3 regions of the Granulosicoccus antarcticus IMCC3135 genome follow, and region 1 is predicted to be linked to each of the others. Evidence: riboswitches for the same ligand, from Rfam matches in the RefSeq annotation. Region 1 holds a riboswitch; each other region holds the start of a gene.

Region 1 (4,210 bases):
ATTGGCGGGTGTCACTGTGGTGCGGGGAGCCTCTGTAGACAGAGCCTTGATCGACGCTGAATGTCCTGATGTGGTGATTCTTGCGACTGGTGCAAAACCACGTTGGCCACAGAGCGCAGAAATATCTGAAGATGCGCCGGTTGTCGATGCCTGGCAAGTGCTTCAGGGGCAGGCAAATGTGGGCTCACGGGTCGTCATCGCCGATTGGCGTTGTGATTGGGTTGGTGTGGGGATTGCCGAGTTGCTGGCAGAAGGCGGGCGGCACGTTCGACTGGCCGTCAACGGGCTGCATGCAGGCGAATTGTTGCCGGGTTATGTCCGTGATATGGCGGTGGCAAGACTGCACCGGCTGGGGGTCGAGATCATTCCCTATGCGCGGCTGTTCGGGTGCGATTCACAGACGGTCTATCTGCAACACACATCGAGTGAAGAGCCCATCATTATTGATGATGTTGACACCCTGGTGCTTGCCCAGGGGCAAATATCGGAGTGCACGCTTCTGGATGAGCTGGAGAGTGCAGACATCGCGCTGGTGGCCATCGGAGACTGTGTTGCAGCGCGAACGGCAGAGGAGGCAGTGCTCGAAGGTCTCAAGGCGGCATGGACGTTGTAATCTGAGAACAGGTGCGTTGTATGGGGTATTGCGCAGACATCCGGTATCCTAACCCTCAATTTTTCGCACTTGCTGCGCCAGAAGTGAGAAGTCAAAGAGTTTTCCCTGAGGTAGGAGCAGCAGTAAAAGCGATACGGCGACCGGTACCAGCGAGGCCAGCAGGAAGGACTCAAGCAGGTTCGTAATGGGCGCTCCCGGTAATGGAAATACCACAAGTCCGGCCACCAGACCTGCGAAGGTGCTGATCGCAGCATTGTAGCTCTGATAGCGGGCGTTGTAGAAGCCGAAAAATACCGGGAAGGCGGCCGCGCAGCACAACAGGTCTGCCAGCAGAAACAGGTACAGTACGCTGTAACCCTGGGCGGCGACAAACAACACTGGGATCGACAGCAGAACGATCAGCCAGCGCGACAAGGACAACAGATCATGGTTTCTCAGTCGCGGCAACAGGCGGTGCAGGTCCACCACCATGATACTAGTGAGCCCACTGATGGTGGAGTCGGCACTGCTCATGATCAGCGCTAGCCCGAATGGCAGCAAGCCGATGGCAAACCATAGTGGTACATCGCTCAGTAGTACGCTGAAGAGGGCTACGGAGCCGTCGCCCGGCAAGTCCAGCCCTACAAATGCCAGTCCAAACAGACCCATGATGAAAATGATGGGAAAACTGAAAAGACCACTGAGGATAAAGCCATTACGGATGACCTTGTTATCGCGGGCGGCAAATATACGTTGCCAGGTGCCTTGATAGAAGAGCCCGGTCAGAACGACCGCAATAAAGAACGTCAGCCCGGATTTCAGGCCGTTGATATCCAACGGGTTCAGCAGGTGCGGCGCTTTTTCCTGCAAGCCCTGGATTGCCGGTGCGAGACCGCCGGCGGCTTGCCAGCCAAAACCGATCAGCAATGCCAGAAATGGCAAAATAACCAGCATCTGTATACGGTCGGTAAAGATGGTCACACGCAACCCGCCGTAGAGGGTGTAAAGCAAGGTGGCAGCCATGACGATGCTGGCAGTCAGCCATAATGGTACCGGTGCGAGCAGGGAGACCATTTTTGCAATGGCTGTCAAACCTGCAGTCAGACTGATGCAAAGATAGAAAATCATGATGGCGAGCACAAAGCTGTACATCACGCGGCCATAGCGGCCCAGAACAAACTCGGTGAGTGTGTGGCCTTCTGGCATCAGCGTCCGGATGCGACTGCCCAGAGGAATCATGATCAGGCGCGGAGCCAGAGCACCCAGTGCGTAGCCGATTATGGCACCGATACCGCCCCAGGTAGCAGCCTGAGCCGGACCAAACAATATCCAGGTACCCATGGTGGTGGCCAGCAGTGTCAACAGGGTTGCGGAACTGCTCTGGCTGTTTCGGGCAACCAGAAAATCGTCCAGTTTGTCTTTTTTGCGACGAGCGTAGAGCAGACCGGGGATGGCGAACAGAGCGGCGAATATAATCAGCCAGACAAGGGCTGTATAGATACTGAACATCGTTGTCTTCCTTGCCGTCACCGGCGCTAACGTTATCGCCAAAGATGGCGGGTCACTGGAATGACAGCGAGAAAGGAAGGGGCACGAAACCAAGCGTAGAGCAGGCATTTCCTTCCCTTCGCCGGCATTATCCGGATCAGGTTCAAAGGGTTACCGCACAAAGTGCGGTGTCTCAGCCGTTTTCTACGGCACCCCCAGGAGTGAGCACAGAGTAGGAAATAAAAACGTGATTGTCAATTGCTGTTATCAGGCCTTGTATTTTTCGACATTCGTTGTGCTATGGTCTTGGCTCGACACGGGGTGTCCTGCTTGCAGGGCTGAGAAAAAACCCGTTGAACCTGATCCAGCTCATACTGGCGAAGGGATGTCAGTAGCCGGCCCATAACCGCGTCTGCCCATTCATGCCTTTGCCTCACTTCTGAGGTTTTCATGCAACAATCTTTCCGTCTCGACCAACAACTGGTTCTGGTTACCGGTGGTGCCCGTGGCTTGGGTGAACACCTGGTACGTGCTTTTCTGCGTGAAGGGGCCACAGTTGTCATAAATTATTTTAATAGCGCCGAAGCAGCCAACAAGCTGGTCAACGTAGCGCCAGAGCGCGCACTGGCAGTGCAGGCCGATGTGACTGACCGTGCGGCAGTGCAAGCGATGTTCGATCAGGCACGTCAGCACTTCGGACGTCCGGTGACAACCGTGATCAATAATGCTCTGCCGGAATTTTCATTCAACGGTGATGCACGCCCAAACGTTGAGCAGTTGAGCTGGGACGATCTGAATCAGCAATTCATGGGAGTGGTTGGAGGGGCGCTGAACACGACTCAGGCTGCACTGGCGGGTATGCGTGAGGTGGGGTTTGGCCGTATTGTGAATGTTGGGACCAATCTGTTCCAGAATCCGGTGGTGCCGTACCATGATTATACGGCTGGCAAGGCTGCATTGTTGTCACTGACGCGCACACTGTCGCAAGATCTGGGTCCCGATAACATCACGGTAAACATGGTATCCGGGGGGCTGTTGCGTACCACCGATGCCTCTGCCGCAACGCCCGATGAGGTGTTTGATTTCATTGCCGCCAGCACGCCTCTGCGGCGGGTAACCACACCTGCAGAATTTGCCGATGCCACTTTGTTTTTTGCTTCGACCTGGGCGCGTTCAGTGACCGGACAAAATCTGGTGGTTGACGGCGGCCTGGTTAAAAACTGATGGGGGCCATCGGGGTGAATAGTCGCATGATGCACTTGAACCTGTTTTTAATGGGGTGCGGGCATCATCGAGCCGCCTGGCGACATCCACAGTCGTCAGTGGAACAATTGGGCGATATTCGCTATTACGAGCGCCTGGCGCAATTGGCAGAACGCGGCAAACTGGACGCCGTCTTCTTCGCCGACAGCGGTGCCGCAGGTAATGTATCGGATGGCAGTTGGTGGTATCTGGAGCCGCTCACCGCTATCGCTGCCATGAGTCGGGCAACACAGCACATCGGATTTATCAGCACCGTCTCCAGTACCTTTTACACACCATTCCATGCCGCTCGTCTACTGGCATCACTGGATCACATCTCCAGTGGTCGTATCGGCTGGAATGTAGTCACCTCCATGTTTGATGTGGAGGCACGCAACCACGGTTATGAGAGCATGCCAGATCATGCCGAACGTTATCGGCGTGCTGAAGAGTTTGTGCAGGCCGTGCTGGGGTTGTGGGATTCCTGGGATGACGATGCTTTGTTGTTTGATCGTCAGGGCCATTATGCAGACCCGGACAAGGTACGATCGATCAATCATCACGGCGAGTTCTTCCAGGTAGATGGTCCACTGAATGTGCCACGTCCGGTACAAGGACACCCGGTACTGTTTCAGGCCGGCTCCTCAGAGCAGGGCCGGGAGCTGGCGACCCGGTATGCTGAGGCAATTTACGCCGTGGCCTACGATTTGCCGGCAGCACAAGATTATTATCGGGATATCAAGCAGCGAGTGAGCGCTGCCGGTCGCACCGTCAGTGTGCCGATCATGCCCGGTCTGGTGACCTATGTGGCTGCGACGGAGGAGGACGCCAAAGCCAAACAGCGTGAGCTCGATGAATTGCTGCCCGCAGAGGCCTCGTTGCGCCAAT
Region 2 (4,210 bases), 2.7 Mb from region 1:
CGATAGTGGTTGAGCGAGGTCCACCGCCCAGAGTCATGATGATGGCAAAGCTGGTGAAGCACAGAGTAAATATCAGTAGCGCCAATCCGGGCAGTTGATTGCGCAAGCGGTCCCATTCAACAAATCGGAATATGGCCCAGGGGCTCATGCCCAACTGTTTGCACAAACGCCAGTTATCCTCTGGAATGGTCTCCAGGCTGTTTAGAAAAATGCGAGTAGCCAGCGGCATGTTGAAGAATACATGCGCTATCAGAATGCCAGGCAAGCCGTAGAGTCCTACGGGCTGGATTGAGAGAAATGCAAGCAACTCATTTAACCAGCCGCTGCGGCCAAATACCGCAACAATGCCGTAGATCGCTACGATGGTCGGTATGACCAGAGACAGGCTGAACACCGAGATGATCAGAGAGCGGCCTGTAAATGCCGGTTTGTGTGACAAGGCCAACGCGACTGGAATTGCCGTCAACAAGGCCAATAGCGTCGACAGGATTGCCTGAGATACACTGAACCGGACGACGCTTTGCAGGTAGCTATTAGCGAAAATGCTGCGCCATTCAATGCTGCCGGCCTCCAGAAACATGGCGGCCATGGGCAGCAGCGTAAGGCCGGCAATCAGCAGTAATGCAATGGCACCACTTGACCACCAAGGCCAGCGAATAGACATCGGTCAGCCTGCGGTGGATGCCTCCAGCCATTCATTGATCCATTGCTTGCGATTGTCTTTGACTTCCAATGGCGAGAATTGCAGAGTTTTGACAGGCTCGATCAGCTTGTCAAAAGAGGCAGGTAGCTGATCGCCCAGGTCAACTACCGGGTACATGACGTTGCCCAGCGGAATGCTTGTCTGTGCCTCTTTACTGGTCAGGTAGCTCAGAAATTCACGACCCAGCTCAAGGTTTTCAGATCGTTTGAGCAAGGCGGCGACTTCTATTTGAAGGTAATGGCCGTCGCTGAATGAGGCAGCCTGGTAGCGTTCCGTCTTGTCTATTTCCATGTGATAGCCGGGCGAGGTGCTGTAGCTGAGCACCATAGGGGCTTCGCCATTGAGAAAGAGGGAGAAGTAGGACTCACTCCAGCCTTTGGTGACCGTCAGAATGCGTGGTTGCAGCGCTTGCCATTTTTCAGCAGCCTTGTCGCCGTAGACAGATTTCATCCACATCAGCAGACCCAGGCCCGGTGTGCTGGTGCGAGGGTCCTGAATGATGATCTTGACCTCATCCGGTGCGTTGATCAGTTCTTCAAAGCTGGTAGGTGGTGTTGCCAGTGCTTCGGTGTCGTAGACGAAGGCGAAATAGCCATAGTCGAACGGGACGAAAATATCGGACTCCCATTTGACGGGTAATGTGAGTGAACTGGTGTCCACCTCAGAGTCGGCCAGTAGCCCGCTGTCTTCTGCGATAGCCATCAGGTTGGTATCCAGGCCGAGAACGACATCGGCACGACTTGAATCGCCTTCCAGTTGCACTCGATTAAGAATGCCTGCCGAGCTATCCAGCGCCACAAAATCGATGGAGCAGTCACCGCATTGTTCTTCGAATCCTGCTTTGATGGCTGGGCCAGGACCCCATTCAGAGGTGAAGGATTCGTAGGTGTAGACGGTCAAGGTGCGTTCGGCTGCCGTGGCACTGGTTGGCAGAGTCATCATGCCGATACAGCTTGCAGCCAGCATTGATGCGAGCGCGGTACGCGAGAAGGCGAATGGATTGGAAAAAGTCGCAGAAAGCAGGCTTGTCATAATCATCGTTGAATCTGTGAATGATGACCTGACGAAGGCACTGCAACTCAATCCCTACGCCGGTGCTAGCCGGTTCAGGTTCTGCGGGTTGTGCCGGCTTTAATCTGCCGGACTCTCAGCCTTGCGGCACCCCGTTGAGTCATCATGGTTATGGCGACAGTGTTGTCGCGGGTGCAAGTGTGCGGCATGTTCGATCTGCTTGCAAGAGGGCGGACTGCGTGTGTTGTTTTAGCGATAGGGGCTGCGCGCGCCATCCTCAGGGGTATTGAAGCGCTTGTAGCTCCACAGATATTGCGCAGGACAGAGCTCAATGCAGCGTTCGACGCCCCGGTTCAGGGCTATCGTGGCTTCATCGATATCACGGCTGGCGACAGCCTTGTCAGCCGGAATGATGTGAAAAATCCAGCCCTTGCCGCGCGGCAACCTCTCTACGACACAGAAAAGCACCACAGCGCCACTGCGATTGGCTAGCCGTGACAGCAAAGTCATGGTCAGTGTTCGCTTGTTGAAAAAGGGGGCGAAGTGTCCGTTGTTTCGGTCTGGTTCCTGGTCGGGAAGAATTCCTACCAGTCCTCCCGCCTTCAGAATTTTCAGGCCTTGCTTGATGCCTGAGACATCGAGAGTCGCCGGTTGGCCTCGCAGGTGAGCTCGCCAACGCAGCAGAACCTTGTCCATACCTGCTTGACGGGGTTTTCTGTAGAAATAGGTGAACGGCTCCTGGCGGGACAGTGGCAAGGAGCACAGTTCCCAATTTCCCAGGTGTGGGGACACCATGAGGCAGCCTTTGCCGGATTGCTGCGCTTCATCCAGCCAGTTCTGGCCTCGTATTTCGACGATTTTTTCGTCACTCTGTTCGATAGGGCGATGCCAGATCCAAGCGCTTTCAGTTAACTGACGGCCGGTCTCGATCAGGCTGTTACGCACCAGTTCGCGGCGCTCGTGTTCGGGCAGTTGCGAGTAGCACAGGTCGATGTTTATCTCGGTTATTCTTCGCAGTTTGCCGTTTAGTCGCCAGGCAAGGCGGCCAAGTGTCGCTCCCAGCGACTGGTTGGCATGGAAGGGTAGCCAGCTGAGCGCCCGGCTCAAGGTGCGGATGAGCAGTACGGACATCTGAGAAACCTGTGTGAGACGAAGCAATAGTTTAGCTGGTGCAAATGAGGGTGACTTGTCGTTAGAATCTGGTTCGACTAGTGAATCCATTGTTTAACGGAGTACTGCATGAGCGACAGCGCTGTGGCGATTGAGTCCATTTCACCAACCGATGCCTGGGCAATCATGCAATCGGAGCCTGGAGTGACTCTGATTGATGTTCGCTCGGATATGGAATTTCTGATGATCGGACATCCGCGGGGCGCGGTCAATGTTCCGTGGATTGATGCACCTGACTGGGTCGTCAACGTCAACTTCGTTGCGAATGTCAGAAAAGCCTTATTGGGGCGGGTGTCTGCAAAAGGGCGCCGTTCTTCACCGGTTTTCCTTATTTGCAGGAGCGGCAACCGTTCTCTGGATGCCGCAGAGGCTCTGGCTAGTGATGGCCTGAGTGATATCAGCGTCATTGAAGGAGGCTTTGAAGGGCCGCTGGATGACGCTCATCACCGCAATACGGTGGCTGGCTGGCGTTTCGAGGACTTGCCATGGGAGCAATGCTAGGCGGTAGGTCTGGCTGGGAGTGAAGGGTCGCCTGACAGGGCATTGGGGGAGCATAGGATGCTCAACCACCAAAAACCCGGCCATCCGTTGGCCGGGCTGAGCCATCCATTGGCCCCTCAGGTTGACGTGGTCATCAAAACTGCAGCTCATCATGAGCTGAACTTCCTTGTTTACTTGTATCGTCCGTGTGACATCCTTGTTTGTGGTAGTTCCCTGACCACACGGCATATTATCGGCATATCGAGGATGAACTGCCATCGGAAATTCCTCGTATTTGCGTAGGAAATGACTGATTTTGTTGTAGGAATTTTCCTACTTTCACTAAAATATGCATTATGTTGCTTTTATTTGATCTTTTATGATTGCATTGATACAGCGCGTAACCGAAGCCTCCGTGACTATCGAAGGTCAAATCAGCGCCTATATAGGTGCCGGTATGTTGACGCTTATCGGCATCGAGAAATCAGACACCCATAAAAATGTCGCGGAGCTGGCAGAGAGAATTCTCAGCTATCGACTGTTCTCCGACGAGCAGGGGAAGATGAATCTGGACGTGCGTGCGTCGGGTGGAGGCGTGCTTTTGGTGCCCCAGTTCACCTTGGTAGCAGACACCCATAAAGGTCGCCGTCCCGGATTTTCCTCCGCGGCGCCTCCTGCACAGGCCTGTGAGCTGTTTTCGGCTCTTGTTTCAGTGGTCTCTACCGAGAGCCTTCCCGTGGGGCAAGGCACGTTCGGCGCAGATATGAAAGTCAGCCTCGTTAACGACGGTCCCGTGACTTTCTGGTTGCAAACTCGGCAGTCTGATTAGGTTTCTACTGAAGTAGT
Region 3 (4,210 bases), 2.3 Mb from region 1:
CGTGATCGATGTACAGGTTACAGCCCGCTGCATCCGAACTGATTCGCACATGATCATCCGCATCTTCAATGACATTGCCATCGAACAGATTGACCGAACCGATGAAGTTGGCAACAAATCGTGATGCAGGGTGTTCATAGATCTCGTTAGGGGAACCCACTTGTTCAATGCGTCCCTTGTCCATGACACCGATGCGGCTGGAAAGCGTCATGGCTTCTTCCTGATCATGGGTCACCACCACAAAGGTGATGTCCAGCTCTTCCTGCAAGGTCATCAGTTCAAACTGCGTATTCTCCCGCAGCTTTCTGTCCAACGCACCCAGTGGCTCATCCAGCAATAACAGCTTTGGCTGCTTGATCAGTGCCCGGGCCAGTGCCACACGCTGTCGCTGCCCGCCGGACAACTGGTGCGGCTTGCGTTTCCTGAAATCGCCTAGTTTCACCATCTCCAGCATGTCAGTCACACGCTTGTTGATGTCGGCCTTGGCAACGCCCTCCTGCTTGAGGCCGAAGGCCACATTGGCTTCGATTGTCATATGCGGAAACAAGGCATAAGACTGAAACATCATGTTGACAGGTCGCTCATAAGGCGGAATACCGGCCATGTCGACGCCATCGAGCAGAATGCGCCCGCTGCTAAGCTCCTCAAATCCTGCCAGCATTCTCAGCAGAGTCGACTTGCCGCACCCCGACCCACCCAACAGACAGAACAGCTCTGATTTGTAGATATCCAGCGAGACATTGTCGACAGCCGAAAAGTTACCGAACTTCTTGGTCACGTTCTCCAGCTGTATATAGGGCTTTGCCTCCGCGTCATTCCATGGCACCTTCACCTTGCTTGCCAGCTCACCGGTATCAGCCATTGTTGATATCTCCACTTGCTCAAATTGCCCTGAACCAGGTCATTCTGGTTCAGGGTATCGCTGAATCCGGCTGGGCCAGCCGTGCTACCTACTTACCAGTCTTGATGGTGGTCCAGGCTCTGGAGAGCGCCCGGGTAAACTTTCTCTCGTCCGCCAAGTCGGCGAACAGCAAAGCCTTGACGGCTTCTGAAGGGTAGATAGCCGGATCGCTCTTCACTTCGTCAGAGACAAATTCCGTTGATGCGCTGTTGGCATTGGCATAGAAAACATAGTTGGAAACATCAGCAATGACCTGCGGTCTCATCATGTAGTTGATGAACTGATGAGCATTGTCCGGATGGGGAGCATCAGCAGGCACGGCCAGGCTGTCGAACCAGATAGCGGCACCTTCTTTGGGAATGACATACTTGATATCGACACCATTCGAAGCTTCGCTGGCGCGATCGCGGGCAATCAGCATATCGCCGTTGTATCCCATGGACACGCATATCTCACCGTTGGCAAGGTCATTGATATTCTGTGATGAATGAAAATACTTGATGAAAGGTCGTACCTTCAACATATGCTCTTCGAATAATTCGACATCCTTGACGTCGTTGCTATAAGGGTCTTTTCCCAGATAGGCCATGACAATACCGAAGACCTCGGTTGGCGCCTCCGCCACCGTCACGCCACATGACTGGAACTTCTCCGCAACCTCAGGGTTCAGGATCATGTCCCAGCTATCCACCGGCGCATCGGGCATTGCAGCGGCCACCTTGTCAACGTTGTAGGCAAAACCTGTCGTCCCCCAGGTATAAGGCACAGAATGGGCATTGTCCGGATCATGAGCGGCCATGCGTGTCAGGATCTCGGTATCCAGATTGCCGTAATTGGACAGCTTGCTGCGATCAAGCTCTGCGAAGACACCCGACATGATCTGTCGCTCCAGGAAAGGTGCTGTGGGCACGACAACATCGTAGCCACTGCTACCTGCTATCAGCTTGGATTCCAGCAGCTCATTGGAGTCATAGACATCGTAGTTGACCTTGATGCCGGTTTCTGCCTCGAAATTGGCAATGGTATCTTTGGCAATGTAATCCGACCAGTTGTAGATATTGAGAACCTTTTCCTCTTGAGCATGAGCCGTGCTGATGAGGGCGAATCCAACCATTGTTCGGACTATGTTCTTGAGCATCTTGTTTTCTCTAGATAATTGCAGATTGTTGCCACAAGTGGCAGAGACACGGAAGATGAAATACACCAGACAATCCAGGACGTCCGACAGCCTGAACTCCCCACATACCCCCACTCTACTCCCATGTGCATTGCGTGTGATTGATACCAGATATCCTCATCCTGCACAACTGTCCCCCTCATCGATAGCATCTTTATAGGCTCAGCAATGGTGCATGGCTTGCGCGCAAGCTTGCCGATAATTGCATAAGGCGTTGGCGATCAGCCAAATAGCATGTTAGTCTCTGGCCCACTTGACGGGGTGCTGGACAACCATATCGCATGGGGGTTCGGCTGAGATGCTGCAGATGTCTGCACGATCCCGCTGAACCTGATGCGGATAATGCCGACGAAGGGATCAAGCCAAGGGAATGACCATGATTCCCATGCCCCGGTCTCTTTCACACTCGGTATTAGCCGAGGAGTGAATCATGCAGACCAACAAAACCAGCTTGCCGCCCCAGAGCGCTGATACCCAGCGACAGCGAATCCCGATCGCCATGACCATTGCCGGATCGGATTCGGGCGGTGGTGCGGGCATCCAGGCAGACCTGAAGACTTTCAGCGCCCGAGGCGTTTATGGCGCCTCCACCATCACCGCGTTAACTGCCCAGAACACCTGCTCGGTCAGTGCCATTCATGAGGTGGCGCCTGAATTCGTGACGCAACAACTCGTCGCCGTCCTGTCCGATCTGAAGGTCGATGCCATCAAGATCGGCATGCTTGCCAGCATTCCCATCATTGAAGCCATCGGCGTGGTGCTCGACCAATACCCCGACATCCCCGTCGTGCTTGACCCTGTCATGGTGGCCAAGAGTGGCGATTCATTACTGCACTCAGACGCCATTGAGGCCTTGCGCGACATCCTCTTCCCGCGAGCCACCCTCATCACTCCCAACATCCCCGAAGCTGCCATGCTCTTGGGTGATGTCGAGGCCAGCAGCGAGGCGCAGATGGAAGCACAGGCAAGGGCACTGAGCCGGTTCGGCTGCTCGGCGGTTCTACTCAAGGGCGGACACCTGGCATCCTCGGACAGCACCGATCTGTTATTACAAGACGGCGCCATCCATCGCTTCTGCTACCCACGCATCCCCACCAGCAACACACATGGCACCGGCTGCACCTTGTCATCGGCCATCACTGCCGAAATAGCCAAAGGACTGCCTTTGCACACAGCCATCGCCATCGCCGAGCAATACATACACGAAGCGATTGCCTGTGCCGATCAACTGGACGTGGGGCACGGTCACGGTCCCGTACATCATTTTCATGCACTGTGGAGTTGAAGGTGACTCAGGCTCCGGCCATCGAGTTGCAGGCAGTCAGCCTGACACTGGGTGAGCATTGCATTTTTGATCGCCTGACACTCAGCATGGAATCGGCTCAATGGCACAGTATTCTGGGCCGCAGTGGCGCAGGCAAATCCTGCCTCCTGAGGCTGGTAGCAGGCTTGCAGCAGCCCGATTCGGGCTGCATTACAAGCTTTGGCAAACCGAGCGCATCCCGACAGATTGCCTATATGGCACAGGAGGACGGCCTACTACCCTGGTTGTCGAATCTGGACAATGTGCAGCTGGGAGCCCGCTTGCGTGGCGAACGCAGCCCTGCCAACCGGCAACGCGCGCAGGCACTGATTGAACAAGTCGGCCTGGCTGACTGGGCCGATGCTCTACCGGCTGTGCTCTCAGGAGGAATGCGCCAGCGCATAGCCCTGGCCCGCACCCTGTTCGAGGATCAACCTGTCGTACTGATGGACGAACCCTTCAGTCGACTGGATGCCATCACCCGAGATGAACTGCAACTACTCGCCTTCGATCTGTTATCAAAGCGCACGGTACTGCTGGTAACCCATGATCCGATTGAGGCGCTGCGCCTGTCACAGGCAGTCCACGTACTCAGTGCTGCATCGCCCTCATCCATTCACAGCATTCGCCTGTCGACAGCTGCGCCTCGCGCCATGGATGATGCCTATGTCATGCAGCACCTACCCACGGTATGGCATCACCTGCAATCGCTGAGCAGGCAAGTGGATGCCGCCTGATATGCAAAAGCTGCCAACAACACAACGCCCCGCGCTGCTGAACTTTGTCATCACCGCTGCCAGCATCCTTGTGTTCTGGCAATTGCTGGTGA

What was found. A riboswitch is a leader RNA that binds a small molecule or an ion and turns the genes downstream of it on or off. The one in region 1 is predicted to bind thiamine pyrophosphate.
Region 2: it holds a riboswitch for thiamine pyrophosphate, as region 1 does, so the genes downstream of both, thiB (thiamine ABC transporter substrate binding subunit) here and IMCC3135_RS09640 (3-oxoacyl-ACP reductase) in region 1, are expected to answer to the same signal.
Region 3: it holds a riboswitch for thiamine pyrophosphate, as region 1 does, so the genes downstream of both, thiD (bifunctional hydroxymethylpyrimidine kinase/phosphomethylpyrimidine kinase) here and IMCC3135_RS09640 (3-oxoacyl-ACP reductase) in region 1, are expected to answer to the same signal.

The regions. Positions count from the first base shown of each region.
Region 1 covers NZ_CP018632.1:2,207,150-2,211,359, forward strand. Annotated here, with positions in the region: gene IMCC3135_RS09630 (oxidoreductase) at 1-613, shown strand, start outside; gene IMCC3135_RS09635 (sodium:solute symporter family transporter) at 662-2,101, opposite strand; TPP riboswitch at 2,198-2,307, opposite strand; TPP riboswitch at 2,388-2,483, shown strand; gene IMCC3135_RS09640 (3-oxoacyl-ACP reductase) at 2,531-3,304, shown strand; gene IMCC3135_RS09645 (LLM class flavin-dependent oxidoreductase) at 3,331-4,210, shown strand, end outside.
Region 2 covers NZ_CP018632.1:7,315,581-7,319,790, reverse strand. Annotated here, with positions in the region: gene thiP (thiamine/thiamine pyrophosphate ABC transporter permease) at 1-664, opposite strand, end outside; gene thiB (thiamine ABC transporter substrate binding subunit) at 668-1,741, opposite strand; TPP riboswitch at 1,770-1,879, opposite strand; gene IMCC3135_RS31770 (lysophospholipid acyltransferase family protein) at 1,964-2,845, opposite strand; gene IMCC3135_RS31765 (rhodanese-like domain-containing protein) at 2,954-3,385, shown strand; gene dtd (D-aminoacyl-tRNA deacylase) at 3,744-4,193, shown strand.
Region 3 covers NZ_CP018632.1:4,525,140-4,529,349, forward strand. Annotated here, with positions in the region: gene IMCC3135_RS19565 (ABC transporter ATP-binding protein) at 1-862, opposite strand, end outside; gene IMCC3135_RS19570 (polyamine ABC transporter substrate-binding protein) at 951-2,039, opposite strand; TPP riboswitch at 2,326-2,452, shown strand; gene thiD (bifunctional hydroxymethylpyrimidine kinase/phosphomethylpyrimidine kinase) at 2,509-3,363, shown strand; gene IMCC3135_RS19580 (ABC transporter ATP-binding protein) at 3,366-4,118, shown strand; gene IMCC3135_RS19585 (ABC transporter permease) at 4,120-4,210, shown strand, end outside.